3 regions of the Janthinobacterium woesei genome follow, and region 2 is predicted to be linked to each of the others. Evidence: predicted binding sites of a transcription regulator. Region 2 holds the regulator's gene; each other region holds the start of a gene.

Region 1 (7,091 bases), on a different contig from region 2:
CTGGTGGAAAAGAATGTCTCGCGCGTGGCGCTGAAACTCAATCAACCGCAGCCATCGATTTCCGCCTCTCTGCGCAAGTTGCGCGAACTGACGGGCGATCCGCTGCTGGTACGCGGCGCGCGCGGCATGGTGCCCACCCAGCACGGCGAAAGCCTGCTCAATCCGGCCAAGCGGATCCTCGACCAGACGGAAAGCCTGTTCATCAAGAAGACGCCTTTCGTGGCGCAGGAAGAAGCGCGCACTTTCCATATCGCCGCGCCCGACTACCTGGACAGCCAGTTCCTGCCCAACGTGGTGGCGCTGCTGCGCCGCGGCTCACCGAAAAGCCGCGTCGTGCTGCACAGCCTGGGGCCGGGCATCGATCATATCCGCCAATTGTCCGATGGGGGCCTGGACCTGGTCATCGCCAACTGGGATGAACCGCCCGCCCATTTGCACATCTCGAAGCTGTTCGAAGACCCTATCATCTGCGCCATGCATGCGGAAAACGCCTATGCGCGGCGCACTGCCAGCGACGCCATGACCCTGGACGATTACCTGAGCCTGCCCCACGTGGCGCCATCGCAGATGATGCCCGGTTACCACGGCGTGATCGACTCCTTCCTTGAGCGGCAAAACCTGCAGCGCAACGTGGTGGTGGAATCAGCGTACTTCGGCCTGATCCCCTACATGCTGACGCAGACCGACCTGGTATTGACCACGGGCCGCCAGTTCATGCGCTTCTATGAGAAGACGCTGGCGCTGAAAACCTATACCGTGCCCTTGAAATTCCCGCCCATGCGCTTTTACCAGCTATGGCACCAGCGCGTGCACCAGGCGCCTGAGCACAAATGGCTGCGCGACCAGGTCAGCGCCGCGGCCAAGGCGCTGGTTCAGCGATAGGCGCTATCAGCGCGCGCATATAATGGACGCCAGAACGGGCGCTATCATCACCGCTTGCATGATCGGAAAACCATGACTACCCTTTCAGACCTGAACGCCAGCAGCCAGGCGCGCTTCATCGAGCAGCTGCATGGCATCTATGAACACTCGCCCTGGATCGCCCAGCGGGCCGCCATGGCCATACCGTTTGCCAGCCTGACGGCGCTCAAGACGGAACTGCAGCGCGTGCTGGCGCAAGCTTCGCCCGAAGAGCAGCTTGGGTTGATACGCGCCCACCCGGAACTGGCCGGCAAGGCCGCCATCGCGGGACAGCTGACAGCCGAATCGACGCGCGAGCAAGCCAAATCCGGCCTGAACCTGTGCAGCGCCGAAGAATTTGCCACCCTGCAGCGCCTGAATGCCGAATACAACGCCAAGTTCGGCTTTCCCTTCATCCTCGCCGTCAAGGGTCCGACGGGCGAAGGCCTGACACGCCAGGACATCATGGCCACCTTTGCACGGCGCCTGAAAAACCGGCGCGCCGAGGAACTGGCCGAATCGCTGCGGCAGATCAAGCGCATCGCCGAGCTGCGCCTCAATGACTTGTTCGACGTGCGCCTGGACTTCGGCCCGGCCATCATGCAGCACGCGGAAACCCTGGCCGGCTGGAGCGATAGCGATTACAACCTGACCTGCGCCTACCTGACGCCGGCGCACCAGAAAACGGCTGCACAACTGGCTGCCTGGATGACAGACGCCGGCATGCAGGTGCATGTCGACGCCGTCGGCAATGTCGTCGGACGCTATCTGTCCGACACGCCCGGTGCGAAAACCCTGATGACAGGCTCGCATTACGACACGGTGCGCAACGGCGGCAAGTACGACGGGCGCCTGGGCATCGTGCTGCCGATTGCCGTCGTGCGCTACCTGCACGAACGGGGCGAAAAACTGCCGTTCCACTTCGAGATCGTCGGCTTCGCCGAAGAGGAAGGCGTGCGCTTCAAGAGTACCTTCCTGGGCAGCACGGCCGTCACGGGCAAGTTCGATGTCTCGCTGCTGGAGCAGGTTGATACGGATGGCACAAGCATGCGCGAGGCGCTGGCCGCTGCCGGACACGAGGCGACCGCCATCGGCGCGATCGCGCGCGATCCGGCCGACTTGCTGGGCTACGTGGAAGTGCATATCGAGCAGGGCCCCGTGCTGCTCGAACGCGACCTGCCATTGGGCATCGTCACGGCGATTGCCGGCAGCTCGCGCTACCTGGTCAGCCTGAGTGGCGTGGCCAGCCACGCAGGCACCACACCCATGACAATGCGCCGCGATGCGGCCAGCGCGGCCGCCGAAATCATCCTGCTGGTGGAGCAGCGCTGCAATCAGGGCGAGGCGCTGGTGGGCACGGTGGGGCAACTGCTGGTGCCCAACGGTTCGGTCAACGTGATCGCCGGCGCCTGCACGCTGTCCCTGGACATCCGCGCTGCAAGCGATGCTGTGCGCCAGAGGGCCGTTGACGATGTTCTCGATGGCATCGCCGCCATCTGCGCCCGGCGCCAGATCGACTATCAGCTGGAGCTGCTGCTGTCGGCGCGCGCCGCGCCGTGCGCGCCATGGCTGATGGCGCAACTGGCACAAGCCGTGGCGTCCGTCGGCATCGAACCATATGCGCTGCTGTCGGGCGCCGGCCACGACGCCATGGCCATGGCCGCCATCACCGACGTGGCCATGCTGTTTACCCGCTGCGGCAATGGCGGCATCAGCCACAACCCGCTGGAAACCATGACGGCCGACGATGCCGACATCGCGGCGCGAGCCCTGCTGGCCTTCCTGCGCAACTTCTGTGCCGAAGAGCGGCCCTGACGCGGGCGCCGCCGCCTTGGGCCGGGCAGCGGCGTTTTTTCAGCGCCGCCGCGCCCCAAATCAGGGCGAAAATACGCACAATAACAGTGCACCCCCCGGACGGCAGAATCGTTGCCAAAAAATTTTCCCCTTAAGAAACAAGCGACTACAAATTCGCACCAAAATGGAACGGATCTTGCTTTAGTTTGTAGCATTAATTCAATGCTGCACAATTACCGGGAAACTAGTTCGCATGGATGCACTTAAAAATGGCGCCGACGCCCTCTTCATCTTACTGGGCGGTATCATGATCCTGGCCATGCACGCCGGTTTCGCCTTTCTCGAACTGGGCACGGTGCGCAAGAAAAACCAGGTCAACGCCCTCGTCAAAATCCTCGTCGACTTCGCCGTCTCGACCATCGCCTACTTCTTCGTCGGCTACAGCATCGCCTACGGCGCCAACTTCTTTTCCAGCGCCGAAGTCCTCAGCGCCAAGAACGGCTACGAACTGGTCAAATTCTTCTTCCTGCTGACCTTCGCAGCGGCCATCCCCGCCATCATCTCCGGCGGCATCGCCGAGCGCGCCAAGTTCTATCCCCAACTGGCGGCCACCGCCGTGCTGGTCGGCCTGGTCTACCCCTTCTTCGAAGGCATCGCCTGGAACCACCGCTTCGGCGTGCAGGACTGGTTGCACAGCGTCTTCGGCGCCGAATTCCACGACTTTGCCGGCTCCATCGTGGTCCACGCCGTGGGCGGCTGGGTGGCCCTGCCGGCCGTGCTGCTGCTGGGTGCGCGGCGCGGCCGCTACAGCAAGGATGGCGCCATCGCCGCGCACCCGCCATCGAACATCCCCTTCCTCGCGCTGGGCGCCTGGATACTCACCGTGGGCTGGTTCGGCTTCAACGTCATGAGCGCGCAAACGCTGGACAAGATGAACGGCCTGGTCGCCGTCAATTCCCTGATGGCCATGGTCGGCGGCACCCTGGTGGCGCTGCTGATGGGTAAAAACGATCCGGGCTTCGTCTACAACGGCCCGCTGGCCGGTCTGGTGGCGGTGTGCGCCGGCTCCGACCTGATGCACCCGCTGGGCGCCCTGATCACCGGCGGCATCGCCGGCGCCATCTTCGTCTGGATGTTCACCTGGACACAGAACAAATGGAAAATCGACGACGTGCTGGGCGTCTGGCCGCTGCACGGCCTGTGCGGCACCTGGGGCGGTCTGGCGGCCGGCATCTTCGGCAGCAAGGCGCTGGGCGGCATGGGCGGCGTCTCCTTCATGGCGCAACTGATCGGCAGCGCGCTGGGCATCGGCATCGCCGTCACCGGCGGCATCGTCATCTACGGCTTGCTGAAAAAAACCGTCGGCATCCGCCTCGACGCCGAACAGGAATTCGACGGTGCCGACCTGTCCATCCATAAAATCAGCTCCACGCCGGACTAATCCCCGCCGGGCGACGCCAGTTACCCGTCGATGCCGGCGCGCTCGAGCATCGCGTCTTCGATTTCATTGTGGCTGATGCCATCCTTGCAGGGCACGAAGATCATGCCGGCCGGCGCCAGACAGGCCGCGTAGATGGCGTCGTGGCCCGCGCTGCTGGCTTTCCTGCACAACTTCCAGAGCAAGCCGGTTTGATTCAGTCTCCGCTGCGCTGCCAGCGCTCCAATTCCCCGGCCAGGTGCGCGATCAGCGGCGCCCAGCCGCCGAGCGAGGGCTGGCGGAACAGGCGCATCGACGGATACCAGGGGCTGTCGCTGCGCCCCGCCATCCAGCGCCAGTCGGCGCGGTAGTCGGGCAGCAGCACCCAGCATGGCTTGCCCAGCGCGCCAGCCAGGTGCGCCACGGCGGTGTCGACGCTGATGACCAGGTCCAGGCTGGCGATCAGGGCCGCCGTGTCGGCCATGTCGCCCAGTGCCGCAGCGCCGCCCGCCAAAGACAACGCGGCCGACATCTCATCCTCGCCCGCGCCCTTCTGCAGGCTGAGGAACTGGATCCCCGCGACGGCGCCCAAGGGCGCCAGCACATCGAGCGATGGCAGCGAGCGCTCGCCATCGTTTTCAAACGCGGGATTGCCTTTCCAGGCCAGGCCCACGCGCAGCGGTGTGTGCTGCGATGCAGGCGACAGGCGCGCGGCCCAGGCGTCCGCGGCTGACGGCTGCGCCTGCAAGTACGGCACAGGTACCGGTATCGTTTCCAGGGTCGTGCCGCACAGGCCCGGCAAGCTCAGCACTGCCACCCAATAGTCCCAGCCCTCGGCCGGCACGGCTTCGCCTATGGCCAGCACGCGATCGATGCCGGGCAGGGTTTGCAGCAGGGCCTTGAGCGGTGGATGGCACAGCACGCTCACCTTGGCCGCGCCCAGTTGCCTGAGCAGCGGCACATAGCGGCAAAAGAGCAGCATGTCGCCCATGCCCGCCTCCGGACAGATCAGCAGCGACTTGCCGGCCAGCGCTTCGCCCTGCCAGCGCGGGAAGCGGAAATAGTCGGCAAACGCAGACGGTTGTGGCCGCGCCTCCAGCATCTGCCAGCCTTCGGTCAGTCGGCCCTGGCGCAGCAGCAAATAGGCCAGGTTGTAGCGCGCGTTTGCATAGCCATGATCGAGTGCGATGGCGCGGCGGTAGCAGGATTCCGCCTCTGTCTCGCGCTGGGCGCAGGCCAGCAGCACGCCCAGATTGGACCAGGCTGAAAACAGCTCCGGCGCCAACGCCAGCACCCTGCGCTTGATACGCTCGGCCTCGGCCAAGCGCCTGCACTGCATCAACAGCGCAGCCAGGTTTTGCAGCAGATGCACGTCATCGGGTGATTGCGCCAGCGCGCGCCGGTAGTACGCTTCGGCATCCTGCAGCGCACCCGTTTGCCCGCGCATCCAGGCCAGGTTGGATAGGGCGACAACATCATCAGGATGGTGCGCCAGCGCCAGCTGGAAGCTGGCCTCGGCACCGGCCACATCGCCGGCTGCCAGCAGGGTGCCGCCCTGCATGGCAAGCAGGGCGGCCTGGCGAATATCAGTATCGGGAATGCTCATCGAAAGTGCCATGCTGTGTCGAGGCGCCCAGCATAGCACTGCCCCGCCTACACGGCCACGGCCCGTTCCAGCATCGCGTGCAGCAGCACATTGCAGCCCGCTTCCAGGTGTTCGGGCTTGGCATCCTCGATTTCATTGTGGCTGATGCCATCCTTGCAGGGCACGAAGATCATGCCGGCCGGCGCCAATCTAGCCGCGTAAATGGCGTCGTGGCCGGCGCCGGAGACCACGTCCATCACGGAGTAGCCCAGCTTTTCCGTGGCGTTGCGCACGGCGCCCACGCAGTCCGGGTGGAAGGGGCATGGCGGGTAGTAGGACACGCGCTCTAGCGTGATGCCGAGTCCCGTCCTGTCGCGGGTGGCATCAATGAAGGCCGTGATTTCGCCGTGCATAGTGTTGAGCAATTCATCGCTCACATTGCGCAGGTCGATGCTGAATTTCACTTCGCCGGGAATCACGTTGCGGCTATTCGGAAACACCTGCACCATGCCCACCGTGCCGCGCCCATACGGCGGATAGCGGTTGGCAATCGCCACCACTTCCTGCATGATGCCAGTGGCCACCTGCAGCGCATCCTTGCGCAGTCCCATTGGCGTCGGTCCCGCGTGCGCTTCCATGCCCGTCACCACGCAGTCATACCAGGACAGGCCCATCACGGCCGGCACCACGCCGATGACTTTATCCGCATCTTCCAGCACCGGGCCCTGCTCGATATGCGTCTCGAAATAGGCGCCGATGGGATGATCGCCCGGCACCTGTTCGCCTTTGTAGCCGATGCGCGCCAACTCCTCGCCTACGGTCTTGCCTTCCGTGTCTTTCGCCGCGTACGCAGTCTCCAGGGAAAAGGCGCCGCAGAAGACGCCGGAACCCATCATCACGGGCACGAAGCGAGAGCCTTCTTCATTGGTCCAGAAGGCCACCTCGATGGGTGCCTGCGTCTTGATTTTCAAGTCATTCAGGGTGCGCACCACTTCCAGGCCCGCCAGCACGCCGTAATTGCCATCGAACTTGCCGCCCGTGGGCTGGGTATCGATATGGCTGCCCGTCATCACGGGCGGCAAGGTATTGTCCGTGCCGTCGCGGCGCATGAAAACATTGCCGATCTGGTCGATGGTGATGCTCATTCCTGCTTCGCGGCCCCACCCCACCACCAGGTCGCGCCCCTGCTTGTCCAGGTCCGTCAGGGCCAGGCGCTTGACGCCGCCCTTGGGCGTGGCGCCGATTTTTGCCAGCTCCATCAGGGCCGCCCACAGGCGTTCGCCATTGATCCTCAGTTCACTCATGCCACTCTCCTTTTTCATGCCGTGACCGCAGAGAAAGCCGGGCGCTGCACATAGCGCCCCGCTCCCTCGACGGCCATCAATTCGCCCTTGT
Region 2 (7,091 bases):
GCCCGCTTCCTCGACACGCTCGGTTATCGCTACTGGGATGAAAGCAGCAATCCTGTGTATAAGTTGTTTTTGGGATAGAAGTGGGGGTCAGTCGCTTCGCGATCGGAATACGCTCCATTGGGCCGTATTCCCCCTCAGGGTCTGACCCCGGCACTCGCCGTTGGGTGAAATTAAGCTACCATGCGTGCTTGACTGAATTTACGCCACGACCATGACCACCACCAACGACCTTGCCGAACTATCCCCCCTGGGCAAAAGCTCCGCCTACCGCACCGATTACGCGCCGGAGCTGCTGTTTCCCATTCCGCGCCAGGGCAAGCGCGACGAACTGGAACTGCACGGTACACTGCCGTTCTTTGGCCTCGACATCTGGAATGCCTACGAACTGTCATGGCTGAACCAGCGCGGCAAGCCGCAAGTGGCGATCGCAAAGGTCAGTGCCCCGGCCGACTCGCCCAACATCATCGAATCGAAATCGTTCAAGCTGTACCTGAACTCGTTCAACCAGACCAGGCTGGACAGCCCGGAAGCACTGTTGACCTTGCTCAAACAGGATTTATCCAACGGCTTTGGTGCCCCCGTGCAAGTGGAACTGACCTTGCAGGAAGACTTTGGCAAGCTGAAAATGGGCGAGTTCGACGGCGTGCTGCTTGACCGCCTGGACCTGGAAATCACGCAATACACGCCTTCGCCACTGTTGCTCAAAGCGGCCCTGGACGAAGCGCCGGTGGCAGAAAAACTGGTGTCGCACCTGCTCAAATCGAATTGCCTGGTCACGGGCCAGCCTGACTGGGGTAGCGTGCAGATCACCTACGCAGGACCGCAAATCGACCAGGAAAGCCTGCTGCGCTACCTGATCGGTTTCCGTGAGCACAATGAATTCCACGAGCAATGCGTTGAGCGTATCTTTGTCGATATCTTGCGCCAGTGCAAGCCGCAAAAGCTGTCCGTGTATGCGCGCTACACGCGCCGCGGCGGCCTCGACATCAATCCCTGGCGCAGCAACTACAGCAGCGGAGCGATGCCGGGCAATCTGCGCAACGCGCGCCAATAAGGCGCGTCAGCAACATCGGCGGTGTGGCAAAACGATGTCAACAGGAATGTTGACTGTGTTTTAAAACAACATTACAAACGCAGGCAGGGTAGGTAAAAAACACTGAAAAGTCGGAAAATTGGCATTCAGCGACGCAAAAACCGGCCTACCCTGCATTTTTAACGCAGAAATAGCTAGAATGCTTCAACGTTATTTTTTTGTTAAAATGAGACGCCGCCATGCCGTAGCATCCACTGCGCCCGCAGCGGGCGTATTCTGTTGAGAATTGGCGTTACAGGCCGCGGAAACAGGCCTATAATTCGGCTCGCAAGCCCTCTGCGCATTGCACCATTTCATTGAGTGTCATGACTAATCTTAGCAAAATACTATCCCTCGAAAACGTCCTCCTGGACCTGGAAGTCTCCAGCAAAAAGCGCGCTTTCGAGCAAGCCGGCCTGATCTTCGAAAACAACTACGGCATCGCCCGCTCCACCGTCTCGGACAATCTGTTTGCCCGCGAACGCCTGGGCTCGACGGGCCTGGGCCATGGCGTAGCCGTGCCGCACGGCCGCGTCAAGGGCATGAAGACGCTGAAAGCGCCGCTGGGCGCCTTCGTGCGCCTGGCCGAGCCAATTCCTTTCGAGTCGCCGGACGGCAAGCCCGTCAATCTGCTGTTTTTCCTGCTGATTCCCGATCATGTCACCCAGCAACACCTGGAAATCCTGTCGGAAATTGCCGAAATGTTTTCCGACGATGCCTTCCGCACGGCGCTGACCACCGATCCGGATCCGAAATCCGTGCATGCACGCATTGTCAATTGGCAACCCAGTCTGCAAGCGACGGGTTAAACTTCAGATATTGATCCACTCCTGAAGAAGACTGCCATGTTGCAAACGCCGCTGACGATACAACGCCTGTACGACGATAATCGTGAAAGTCTGCAACTGGGCTGGTTCGCCGGTTTTCCCGGCGGCGAACGCCTGATCTCGGGCGATGTCTCGTCGGCCGCCGACCAGGTGGGCCACTTGAACCTGATCCATCCGGGCCGCATCCAGGTGTTCGGCCACCAGGAAATCAATTATTACCAGCGCCTGAAGGTCAACACGCGCACCCACGTGATTGGTGAGCTGATCGCCGGCGGTCCGCCCGCGCTGATCATCGCGCAAGGCCTAGAAACGCCGCCCGACATCCTCGCCATCTGCGACGAACAAAACATTCCCCTGTTCTCGACCCCGCTGCCGGCCGCGCAGGTGATCGACTTCCTGCGCGTCTACCTGTCGAAAAAGTTGGCGCAGCGCATCATCATGCATGGCGTCTTCATGGACGTGCTTGGCGTGGGCGTTCTGATCACGGGCGACTCGGGCCTGGGTAAGAGCGAACTGGGGCTGGAATTGATCTCGCGCAGCCACGGTCTGGTGGCCGACGACGCCGTCGAATTCTCGCGCATTGCGCCCAACATGATCGAAGGGCGCTGCCCGCCCCTGCTGCAAAACCTGCTCGAAGTGCGGGGCCTGGGTTTGCTCGACATCAAGGCCATCTTTGGCGAAACGGCCGTGCGCCGCAAGATGCGTTTGAAGCTCATCGTGCACCTGGTGCGCCGCAATGCGCTGGAAGAAGAAGTTGAGCGCCTGCCCTTCCTGTTCCCCACGGAAGACGTGCTGGGCTTGCCCGTGCGCAAGGTCGTCATCCCCGTCGCCGCCGGCCGCAACATCGCCGTACTGCTGGAAGCGGCCGTACGCAACACCATCTTGCAACTGCGCGGCATCGATACCTTGCAGGAGTTTATGGAACGGCAACGTTTGGCGATGAGCGGTGACTAGCGTTGCAAGGAGTTCGCCCTTGCAAGGGCGAACCGTTGCGCAGGCACGAAGCAATGCTTCGTGAATCCCCTGCTACACCAACGATTAGCAATGAGCGGGGACTAGTCTGCAATGGAGTCCTCGCTTGCAAGCGAGGACCGTTGCGCAGGTGGAGAGCCATGCTCTCCGAAGTCCCTGCTACACCAACGACTCGCCATGAGTGGCGACTAGTTACTGGCGCCAATATCATAATTTTTCATAACCAACACTACAGCCTCAATTGCAATAATCTGTAAAGATAATTGCCGCAGGGGCAGAACGTCGATCTTTATTGTATGATCGGCGTATGCATATCGTCCTTATTACCGGAATATCCGGCTCCGGCAAATCCGTCGCGCTCAATGTGCTGGAAGATGCCGGCTACTATTGTGTCGACAACCTGCCGCCAGCCTTGCTGCCCAGCCTAGTGCAAACCTTGCTCGACGAAGGCACGCCACAGCTAGCCGTGGCCGTCGATGCGCGCAGCGCCGAATCGCTGGCCAGCCTGCCACACAACGTGGCCCTGCTGCGCGACCAGGGGCATGACGTGAAAGTCATGTTCCTCACAGCCACCACGCATTCGCTGGTGGCGCGTTTCTCGGAAACGCGGCGCAGCCATCCCCTGTCGCACGAATTGCGGCCAAACCAGAATCCGGCCAGCCGCCGCACCCTGATCGAGTGCATTTCGGAAGAGCGCGAGCGCCTGTCGACCATCGAACAGCTGGGCCATGTGATCGATACGTCGGAACTGAGCGCCAACAAGCTGCGTGGCTGGATCAAGGAAATCATCGCCACCGAGCGCGCGCCGCTGACCCTGTTCTTCGAATCGTTCGCCTTCAAGCTGGGCGTGCCGCTCGACGCCGATTTCGTCTTCGATGTGCGGGCCTTGCCAAATCCGTATTACGACCTGGCCCTGCGGCCACTCGACGGGCGCGACGCTCCCGTGATCGCCTTTCTCGACTCACAGCCCAGTGCACTGGAACTGCTAGCCGACATCCGCGCCTTCATCGAAAAATGGTTGCCATCGTTCAAGTCCGACAACCGCAGCTACCTGACGGTGGCCCTGGGCTGCACGGGCGGCCAGCATCGCTCGGTGTACATGGCGGAACGGCTGGCGCAGTATTTCGGCGCGAACGAAAGAGTCGTCCTTCGCCACCGCGAACGCTCCTGATTAATCGAGGTGGCGCACCAGGGTGCATTCCATGCGCAGGCAATCAGCCAGGCCCAGATGCGCACCCCGCTGCAGCAATTCCAGGGTCACCGACATCATCAGCGGCGAGCGTAGGCGCATGGCCGCCACGGAACCGGCGCCGGCGCCGAAGTGGCGGTCCAGCGCCACGCGCGCCATCTCCAGCGACAGGCAATTCAAGGCTTTCGGAGGCAGGAAAGAAGTGAGAGTGACAACATACTAGCGCCTTCGCCGCCCAGATTGCGTTCCGCAGGGCGCAAAAAAGGGCGCAGTATGTATGCGCCCTTAGTTGATCACAACTGGTTGGAAGCGGCAGGCCGTTTACACGGCGGCGACTTCGTCTTCCGAGTTGTCTGGCAGATGCTTGATCGCCTCTTTACCGTGCCCTTGCACTTTGCTTTTGTACTTCATCACTTGCCGGTCCAGCTTGTCGATCAGGGTATCGATCGCGGCGTACAGGTCTTGCGACAGGCTTTCCACGTACACAGTTTTACCACTAAGGCGCAGGTTGACTTCAGCCTTTTGGCGTTTCTCTTTCTCTTTGAGGTTGTCGACGGTCAGAATCACGGCAATATCGATGACTTGATCGAAATGACGTTTCACGCGTTCCAGTTTCGTTTGTACGTATTCACGGATGGCTGGTGTCACTTCAAGATGATGTCCGCTGATGGTGAGATTCATACACACTCCTAAAGATGATCGGGTTCGTGCGGTATCCATCGTATCCGGCCCGCAGAGGAACCGAAAAAACTACAAGCACTTACGCAGACTCACTGGCGGAATTTTCAACGCTTCCCGGTATTTGGCAACAGTCCGTCGCGCAATCACCATGCCTTGTTCTCCCAGCATGTCCGCAATCTTACTGTCGGATAAAGGATTTTTAGGGTCTTCTGCTCCTGTCAGTTGCACGATCAATGCCCGTATCGCCGTCGATGACGCCTCGCCCCCCGCTTCGGTCGCGACGTGGCTACCAAAGAAATATTTCAACTCAAACATGCCATGCGGGGTCAGCATGTACTTTTGGGTTGTTACCCGCGAGATAGTACTCTCGTGTAAACCCAGTGTATCAGCTATTTCACGGAGCACAAGGGGACGCATGGCAACGGCGCCATGCGAGAAAAAATTCTTTTGTCGTTCTACTATCGCCTGCGCCACGCGCAAGATCGTGTCGAAGCGCTGGCGCATGTTCTTGATCAGCCACTTGGCTTCCTGCAACTGTGCACCCATGGCAATTTCGCCCTTGCCCTGCTTCAACAAATTGGCATACATGGCATTCACGCGCAGGCGCGGCATGACGTCGTTGTTCAGGGTCACCTGCCAGCCATTGCGGGCGCGCTTGACGACGACGTCGGGTACCACGTAATCGGACACGTCCGAGGCGAACACGGCGCCCGGATGCGGATTGCACAGGCGAATGACCGTCTGCGCCTCGCGCAAGTCTTCATCGTCGCAATCGAGGGCTTTTTTCAGCTTGTTGAAATCGCGCTGGGCAAACCAGGCCAGGTGCTTTTCCACGATGACGAGGGCCATGCGCCGCGTCACCATGGCGATGTGCGGAAAACGCTTGATTTGCAGCGCCAGGCATTCGGATGCATTGCGCGCGCCCACGCCGGACGGATCGAAACTTTGCAGCAGGGACAGCGCCGTGCGCAGCTCGTCGACGTCGATTTCCAGCTCTTCGGGCAGGCGCGCCAGGATGTCGTCAAGCGACTCTTCCAGGTAGCCATTGTCGTCGAGCGCGTCGATGATCAGCTCGACCAGCGCGCGGTCGCGCAATTCCAGCACCGTCACGCGCATCTGCTCCATCAAGTGCTCGCGCAGGGTGCAGTGGTGGGCTTCGAGTTGCGGGCGGGAATCTTCGTCGTCGGGCGCCTTGCCGCGGCTCGCTTCGCTCCAGTCGTTGTCGCCGCCCTCCATGGCAGCCGGACTATCGCCCGCCTCGCCGTCAAACGGTTCCGCTTCGGCCGCTGCGGCAGGCGCTTCCTGGCCGGGCGGTAATGGCGGCGCTTCCGCTGGCGCGGCCGTGGAACTCAAGGCGCCATCGGACAGCAGGCGCAGCGAGCGGTCGAGCGGATCGTCGAGGCGTTCGAGCAGGGGATTGTCCGTCAACAGTTGCTCAAGCTCCTGATGCAATTCTAGGGTAGATAATTGCAACAGGCGTATCGATTGCTGCAACTGCGGCGTCAGTGCCAGGTGCTGCGAAGTGCGCAGCTGCAATGATTGTTTCATTGGCTCACATGCGGAAGTGTTCGCCCAGATAGACCCGGCGTACCGACTCGTTCGCGATGATGTCGTCGGGGCGTCCCGACGCCAGCACCGAGCCCTGGTTGATGATGTAGGCACGGTCGCAAATACCCAGCGTCTCGCGTACATTATGATCGGTGATGAGCACGCCGATATTGCGCTCCTTCAAGAAACGCACGATACGCTGGATTTCGATCACGGCGATCGGGTCGACACCGGCGAATGGTTCGTCGAGCAGCACGAAACGCGGGTCGGTGGCCAGCGCGCGGGCGATTTCCACACGGCGGCGCTCGCCACCGGACAGCGACAGTGCCTGGTTCTCGCGCAGCTTTTCAATCTGCAGGTCGGCAAGCAGCTTGTCCAGACGCTCCTCGATCTCGGCCTTCGTCAAAAGGCGGCCTTCGAAGGTCTGGATTTCCAGCACGGCGCGGATATTGTCTTCCACCGTCAGCTTGCGGAACACGGACGCTTCCTGCGGCAGGTAGGACAGGCCCATCTGCGCGCGGCGGTGGATCGGCAGGCGGGAAATATCCACGCCGCTGATATCGATGGTGCCGCCATCGGACGGCACCAGGCCAACGATCATGTAGAACGAGGTGGTCTTGCCGGCGCCGTTCGGTCCCAGCAAGCCCACCACTTCGCCGCATTCGACTTGCAGCGAGACATCATGTACGACTTGCCGCTTGCCATAGGTTTTCTGCAGCCCGCGAACGATCAGGGTGCTGCCGCAACGTGTATTGTCCATTATTTCTTTCCTGGCGCGGGCGCCGCAGGCGCTTTCTCCGCT
Region 3 (7,091 bases), on a different contig from region 2:
TAACAGGCCATGCTGCAATGCTAAAAAGCCCGTGCATCGATCGATGCGCGGGCTTTTTGTCTTAGAAACTGTATTGGGCGCTGACACCCAGCAACCAATTGCGTCCTGGCGCCGCCTCATAGTAGCGCTTGTTGCTGTCGCCGACGATGACGGAACCCACGTAGGTCTTGTCGAAAAGATTGTTCAAGCGGGCAAATTCCTTGAAGCGCCAGTTGCCCACGCTTTGTTTTGCATTGATACGGGCATTGAACACCGTGTAGCCGGGTGCCGGCTTTTCGCTGTTGCTGTCTTCCGCATAGACCTGGTTGCTGGCCACGCTTTCCAGCGCCGCGCCAAAGCGCTCAAACGTATCTTTCCACGCCAGTTCCGCGAACAGGTTGGCGCTAGGTACGCCCGGCAAACGGCTGCCTTCGCTAACGGTGCCGAAGGCCTGGTCATACACGGCGTGCAGGCTGGTGAGCGCCACTTTTGTCGTGAAACCATAGGGCAGGCTGGAATCGAGCGACACCTCCATGCCCTGGCGCAAGGTCTTGCCCGCATTGCGATAGCTGGTGCGCCCGCCGCTGGACTTGTCGACCACCAGTTCGTCGTTGGTCTTGATCTGGAACAAAGCTGCGTTCAGGTGCGTGTTGTTGTTGATTCTGGCCTTGATGCCCGCTTCCAGGTTGGTGCTGGTGGCCGGTTTCAAGTTGAAATTGAAGCCGCCGCCGGTGCCAGAATAAAATAACTCGTTCAAGGTAGGCGCCTCGAAGCCGCGCGCGGCGCTGGCGTACACGTTGACGTTGGGTGTCAGCTTGTAGAGCAGGCCCAGCACCGGCGTCGTGTGGCTAAATTCCAGACTGCCGCTATCGTTGCCATTGCTGAAGAAATGGTCGCTGACCGATACTTTCATCTTGCTGTAGCGCAAACCTGCGCTGAGTAGCCACGGCCCGCTTTGCCATTCCGCCTGGATATACGGATCGAGGCTGGAGACGACATCCTGCTCGTCGCGGCGCAGCTTGCCCTTGACGCCAAAGGTATTGCCGATGAAATTTTCATAGCCGGTGCGGTCATCGCTGGAGCGGCCATAGTCGATGCCGATGGTGGTGCTCAGCTTGCCGCCAGCCAATTGATTCACATGCAGCCAATTGGTGTCGATGCCATAGAACTGACGCTGGAAGTCGACCACGCCGCCTGAATGGCTGGCCGGCGCCTGGAAGCCTTTGTTGAATGCCTGGTATTGGATCACGTCGCGGTTGCCGCCATACACCATCACATGCAGGCGGTCGTCGCCGAAAGCCTGTTCATAGGTGGCGCCGATTTGCTGGTGGTCGATGCTCTTGCGCGTGTTGTAGCGTTCGGCCAGGGTGCGTTTCGGGTTTTGCGTGTCCGTCGCGTCGATTTCGCCGGCGCGCGGGTCGCGTACAAACGTGGCCCAAGTGGCGCCCAGCGGATCTTGCGTGTTGCCCTGGTGCAAGCTGTTGGCGACGATGGTCAGCTTGCTGTCGGCCGTCGGTTTTACCGTGATCTTGCCGAAGGCCTGTTCGCGCGTGGCGGCGCTGTGGTCGCGGAAACCATCGGTGCGAAAGCGCGAACCGTCGAGCACGTAGCCGATACCGCCTGCCTGGCCCTGCGCGCTCAAGTCCACCTTGCTGGCGCCGAAGCTGCCGCCCGTGACATTCAGTTCCACCGAGGGTGGATTCTGGCCATCCTTGGAAAACAGCTGGATCACGCCGCCCGAATGGTTGCCGTAGATGGCGGAAAATGGCCCGCGCAAGACTTCGATGCGCTCGGCTGTATCCAGGTTGAAGGTGGCTGCCTGCCCTTGGCCGTCGGGCATGCTGGCGGGAATGCCGTCGCTGATGAGTTTGACGCCGCGCACGCCGAAGGCCGAGCGGGCGCCGAAGCCGCGCGAAGAGATTTGCAAGTCTTGCGCATAGTTCTGGCGGTTCTGTACCACCAAGCCCGGTACGGCAGCCAGCGCTTCCGAAGCGTTGACGCGGATTTGGCCATCCTGGATGCGCGCGCTGTCGACGACGTCGATGGAAGCGGGTACTTCCTGGCTGGGGTGAGGAATGCGGCTGCCGCTGATCACCACCGTATCCAAGAGTTGTCCGCCAGCGGGGACAACTGCCTCGGCGGCAAAAACGTGGGGGGCGAGGGTGGCGCTGCCGGCGACAAACAGGCTGGCGATGGTGTTCAAGCGGAAACGATACTGCATGCGGGTTCTCCAATGTGTATAAAAGCCTGCTTGCGCGCGTGCGCGGCACAGGTCTGCATCGTTATCAAGCAATATGCCTGCCATGTCTCCATTGGTGGGCTGAAATTATACGCCTGCCAGTGGCACGGCGTTTGCATGCAAGCATTTTCATCCGCGCTGCCAGTGCGCGCTTTTCTGTCGTTTTGCCATTGAAAAGGTGATTATGCCCAACTTCTTCCTTCGCTTGCGCGTGGCTTGCTGCCTTTTGCCAGCGCTCGCTTGCACAGCCGTCCAAGCGGCGCCATTTGCCTATGTTCCCAATGAAAAGTCAGGCACCCTGAGTGTGATCGACACGGCCACCGACCAGGTGGTACGCCAGATCGCTGCCGGCAAGCGCCCGCGCGGCATCGCCGCCGACCCCACCGGGCGGCAATTGTTTGTCACGGATGCGGCCAGCAGCGCCTTGTTGCTGATCGATAACGTGGCGGGCGCACCCGTGCGCAGCGTGGCGCTGGGCAAATCGCCTGAAGGCGTCAGTGCCTCCCTCGACGGCAGCCATGTGGCCGTGGCCGTCGAAGAAAACAATAGCGTGGCCCTGCTCGACGGCCATACGGGCGCCTTGCTCGCCGACATAAAAGTGCACGGACGCAATCCCGAACACGCCGTCTTCAGCCCGGACGGGCGCTGGCTGCTGGTCAGCGCGGAAGAGGCCGAGCAAGTCGATGTCATTGATGTCGCGCAACGCCGCCAGGTGGGTTCCGTCGCCGTGGGCTTGCGTCCGCGCGGCATCGGTTTCAGCCCCGACTCTGGCCGCGCCTATGTGGCCTGCGAGCTGGTCAACGCCGTCTACGTGATCGACATGACGCAGCGCAAGGCCATCGCCACTATTGCTGCCGGCAAGAATGCGAATGGCATCGCGGTCCACCCCAGCGGCAAGCAGGTATATGTCTCGAACGGCACGGATGGCACGGTAATGGTGATCGATACGGCCAGCAACGAGGTGACGGCCACCATTGCCGTCGGCAAGCGTCCCTGGAACATGGCTATCACACCCGACGGCGCCAAGCTGTACGTGGCCAATGGCCGCTCGAACAGCGTCTCCGTCATCGACACGGCCAGCGCGCGCAAGGTGGCCGATGTTGCCGTCGGCGAATTGCCGTGGGGCGTGGTGATTCGCTAGCTGCCCTGCAACAGGTGTTCCAGTCTGGCACACCTGTTCCATTGTGCAGCGTCAACGGGGCTGCGCGGGGGGCGCGGCAGGGGTGTCCCGGATTGGAACAGGACGCCTCCATTTTGTTCAAAACGCCAACAGGCGGCGCCATCCGTTCAGCTGGTCATGCGGGGGCGAAAGGCGTGCCGAGGTTGATGCCACGCCCTTGTAACAGCGGTAAAACCCGCTAAGTTTGTAGAGGGGAGGCGAGCTGGCACGGCATTTGCGAAAGACTGCATGTACTCACCCCATCTGTACCAGGACGTTCGACTTAACCAGCAACATTCCAATTCTACAAACCGATAGAGGACGACATGAATCTCGCAGACATCAGCAAACTGGGCGTCGCCAACCCCTTCAAACAACGTTACGATAATTACATTGGCGGCAAATTTGTTGCACCCGTTAAAGGTGAATACTTTCCTAACATTACTCCGATCACGGGCCTGCCGTTTTGCGAAATCGCCCGTTCCACGGCGGAAGACGTCGAACTGGCGCTGGACGCCGCCCACGCTGCCAAGGACGCCTGGGGCAAGACGTCGCCCGCCGAGCGCGCCAACATCCTGAACCGCATCGCCGACCGCATCGAACAGAACCTGAGCCTGATCGCCACGGCGGAAACCATCGACAACGGCAAGCCCATCCGTGAAACGATGAACGCCGACATTCCGCTGGCGATCGACCATTTCCGCTACTTTGCCGGCTGCATCCGCGCCCAGGAAGGTTCCGTTGCGCAAATCGATGCGGAAACCTATGCCTATCACTACCATGAGCCGCTGGGCGTGGTGGGCCAGATCATCCCGTGGAATTTCCCCATCCTGATGGCCGTGTGGAAACTGGCGCCCGCCCTGGCCGCCGGCAATTGCGTGGTGCTGAAACCGGCCGAGCAGACACCGGCCTCCATCATGGTGTTGATCGAGCTGATCGGCGACTTGCTGCCGCCGGGCGTGTTGAACATCATCAATGGTTTCGGCCTGGAAGCGGGCAAGCCGTTGGCATCGAGCAAGCGCATCGCCAAGATCGCTTTTACGGGCGAAACGGGCACGGGCCGTTTGATCATGGGCTACGCCGCGCAAAACCTGATTCCCGTCACGCTGGAGCTGGGCGGCAAGTCGCCGAACATTTTCTTTGAAGACGTGATGGATGCCGACGACGATTATTTTGATAAATGCCTGGAAGGCTTCACCATGTTTGCGCTGAATCAAGGCGAAGTGTGCACCTGCCCATCGCGCGTGCTGATCCAGGAATCGATCTACGAGAAATTCATGGAACGGGCGCTCAAACGCGTCGCCGCCATCAAGCAGGGCAACCCGCTCGATTCGGCCACCATGATCGGCGCACAGGCGTCGCAGGAGCAACTGGAAAAAATCCTGTCCTACCTCGACATCGGCCGCCAGGAAGGCGCCGAAGTGCTGGCCGGTGGCGAGCGCCACACGCAGGCGGGCGACCTGGAGGGCGGCTATTACGTGCGTCCGACTGTGTTCAAGGGCAACAACAAGATGCGCATCTTCCAGGAGGAAATTTTCGGGCCGGTCGTCTCCGTTACCACCTTCAAGGATGAGGCCGAAGCGCTGGCGATTGCCAACGACACCTTGTACGGACTGGGCGCCGGTTTGTGGACGCGTGACGGCTCGCGTGCCTTCCGCATGGGGCGCGCCATCCAGGCCGGCCGCGTGTGGACCAATTGCTATCACCTGTATCCGGCCCACGCCGCGTTCGGCGGCTACAAGCAATCGGGTATCGGCCGCGAAAACCACAAGATGATGCTCGACCATTACCAGCAAACGAAAAACTTGCTGGTGAGCTATAGCTCGAAAGCCCTGGGCTTCTTCTAAACCGGCAGATAGCGCCGCGCCTGCCTGGGCGCGGCGCGTAGAAAGGGATGCCATGGGTGCAGCAATTGCCAGGGTGGTCGCCACCGATGCGGCGTTGGAAATGATGGACAAGTTGCGCGAGCGTCACGGCCCGCTGATGTTTTTCCAGTCGGGCGGCTGCTGCGACGGCAGTGCGCCCATGTGCTACGCGCTGGGCGAGTTCGATGTCAGCGATACCGACATCTACCTCGGCAACCTGAATGGCACACCGTTCTACATGGGACTCGAGCAATTCGAGTACTGGGAGCATACGCAGTTGATCATCGATGTGGTCGATGGCAATGGCGGCATGTTTTCACTCGACAACGGCACGGGCAAGCGCTTCCTGACGCGTTCGCGCCTGTTCACCGATGCAGAGTGCGCTGTGCTGCATGCCCAGACGCATGAGCACGGCAGCAAAAGCCCTTGACCGGCAGCACTTGATACAAACACATACTAATAACAGAGGGAGATGATTGTGCAGAAAAAAATCATGGGGATAGTCGTCAGTTTGGGCCTGGTATCGCTGGCCTCGTTCGTGCACGCAGCGGACGCGGGCAATGTTACCAGCGCCATGCTCGACAACACGGCAAAGAATCCGTCGAGCATCTTGTCGTTTGGCATGGGCACGCAGGGCCAGCGCTATTCGCCGTTGACGCAGATCAATGACAAGACCGTGGCCAAGCTGGTGCCGGCCTGGTCATTCTCGTTTGGCGGCGAAAAGCAGCGGGGCCAGGAATCGCAGCCATTGATTCACAACGGCAAGATGTTCGTCACGGCATCGTATTCGCGCATCTTTGCCATCGATTTGAAGACGGGTGCCAAGCTGTGGAAATATGAGCACCGCTTGCCAGAGGGCATCATGCCGTGCTGCGACGTGGTCAACCGCGGCGCCGCCTTGTTCGGCAACCTGGTGATCTTCGGCACCCTCGATGCGTATCTGGTGGCGCTCGATCAAAACACGGGCAAGATCGTCTGGAAGGAAAAAGTCGATGACTACGCGGCCGGCTACTCGATGACGGCCGCGCCGCTGATCGCCGAAGGTTTGTTGCTGACTGGCGTGTCGGGCGGTGAATTCGGTATCGTGGGCCGGGTCGAGGCGCGCAATCCCATGACGGGCGAGCTGGTGTGGTCGCGCCCCACAGTGGAGGGACACATGGGCCACCGCTACGACAAGGATGGCAAGGCCAGCGACAACGGCATTTCCGGCACGGTGAACAAGACCTGGCCAGGCGACCTGTGGAAAACGGGCGGCGCCTCGACCTGGATGGGCGGCACCTACGATCCGCAAACCAAGCTGGCGTATTTCGGCACGGGCAACCCGGCACCCTGGAACAGCCATTTGCGCCCTGGCGACAACCTGTATTCCTCGTCTACCGTGGCGCTCGATGTGAAGACGGGGCAGATCAAGTGGGCCTACCAGAACACGCCCAACGATGCCTGGGATTTTGATGGCGCCAATGAATTCGTCACCTTCGACATGGATGGCAAGCGCTACGGCGGCAAGGCCGACCGCAACGGTTTCTTCTATGTGATCGACGCCAACACGGGCAAGCTGCAGAACGCCTTTCCTTTTGTTAAGAAAATCACCTGGGCCAGCAGCATCGACTTGAAGACAGGCCGGCCGAACTACATCGCCGCCGGCCGTCCTGGCGACCCGACCAAGGGAGAAGAAGGCAAGAAGGGCACGACTGTGTTTGCCGCGCCCGCTTTCCTGGGGGCAAAAAACCAGATGCCGATGGCGTACTCGCCGCAAACCAGGCTGTTTTATGTGCCTGCCAATGAATGGGGCATGGATATCTGGAATGAGCCGATCAGCTACAAGAAAGGCGGCGCTTTCCTCGGTGCA

Evidence for each region. Region 2 encodes sigma-54, which starts transcription at its own class of promoters, with help from an activator protein. Its sites were predicted from a motif close to TGGCANGNAANCTGCTTT; they were not measured.
Region 1: the regulator sigma-54 is predicted to act here: its motif matches at 2,880-2,897, upstream of ACQ4W6_RS05070 (ammonium transporter).
Region 3: the regulator sigma-54 is predicted to act here: its motif matches at 3,602-3,619, upstream of adh (aldehyde dehydrogenase).

What each region holds. Positions count from the first base shown of each region.
Region 1 covers NZ_JBNYXW010000004.1:50,321-57,411, reverse strand. The annotation lists gene ACQ4W6_RS05080 (LysR family transcriptional regulator) at 1-882, shown strand, start outside; gene ACQ4W6_RS05075 (allantoate amidohydrolase) at 955-2,715, shown strand; gene ACQ4W6_RS05070 (ammonium transporter) at 2,948-4,135, shown strand; partial or broken gene ACQ4W6_RS05065 (Zn-dependent hydrolase) at 4,156-4,290, opposite strand; gene ACQ4W6_RS05060 (tetratricopeptide repeat protein) at 4,329-5,717, opposite strand; gene ACQ4W6_RS05055 (Zn-dependent hydrolase) at 5,765-7,000, opposite strand; gene hydA (dihydropyrimidinase) at 7,015-7,091, opposite strand, start outside.
Region 2 covers NZ_JBNYXW010000001.1:220,976-228,066, reverse strand. The annotation lists gene ilvA (threonine ammonia-lyase, biosynthetic) at 1-78, shown strand, start outside; gene queF (NADPH-dependent 7-cyano-7-deazaguanine reductase QueF) at 212-1,054, shown strand; gene ACQ4W6_RS01055 (PTS sugar transporter subunit IIA) at 1,399-1,881, shown strand; gene hprK (HPr(Ser) kinase/phosphatase) at 1,918-2,853, shown strand; gene rapZ (RNase adapter RapZ) at 3,179-4,042, shown strand; gene ACQ4W6_RS01040 (hypothetical protein) at 4,043-4,240, opposite strand; gene hpf (ribosome hibernation-promoting factor, HPF/YfiA family) at 4,382-4,741, opposite strand; gene ACQ4W6_RS01030 (RNA polymerase factor sigma-54) at 4,811-6,289, opposite strand; gene lptB (LPS export ABC transporter ATP-binding protein) at 6,294-7,049, opposite strand; gene lptA (lipopolysaccharide transport periplasmic protein LptA) at 7,049-7,091, opposite strand, start outside.
Region 3 covers NZ_JBNYXW010000032.1:7,736-14,826, reverse strand. The annotation lists gene ACQ4W6_RS25220 (substrate-binding periplasmic protein) at 1-3, shown strand, start outside; gene ACQ4W6_RS25215 (TonB-dependent receptor family protein) at 62-2,200, opposite strand; gene ACQ4W6_RS25210 (beta-propeller fold lactonase family protein) at 2,430-3,359, shown strand; gene adh (aldehyde dehydrogenase) at 3,704-5,224, shown strand; gene ACQ4W6_RS25200 (DUF779 domain-containing protein) at 5,277-5,672, shown strand; gene ACQ4W6_RS25195 (PQQ-dependent methanol/ethanol family dehydrogenase) at 5,736-7,091, shown strand, end outside.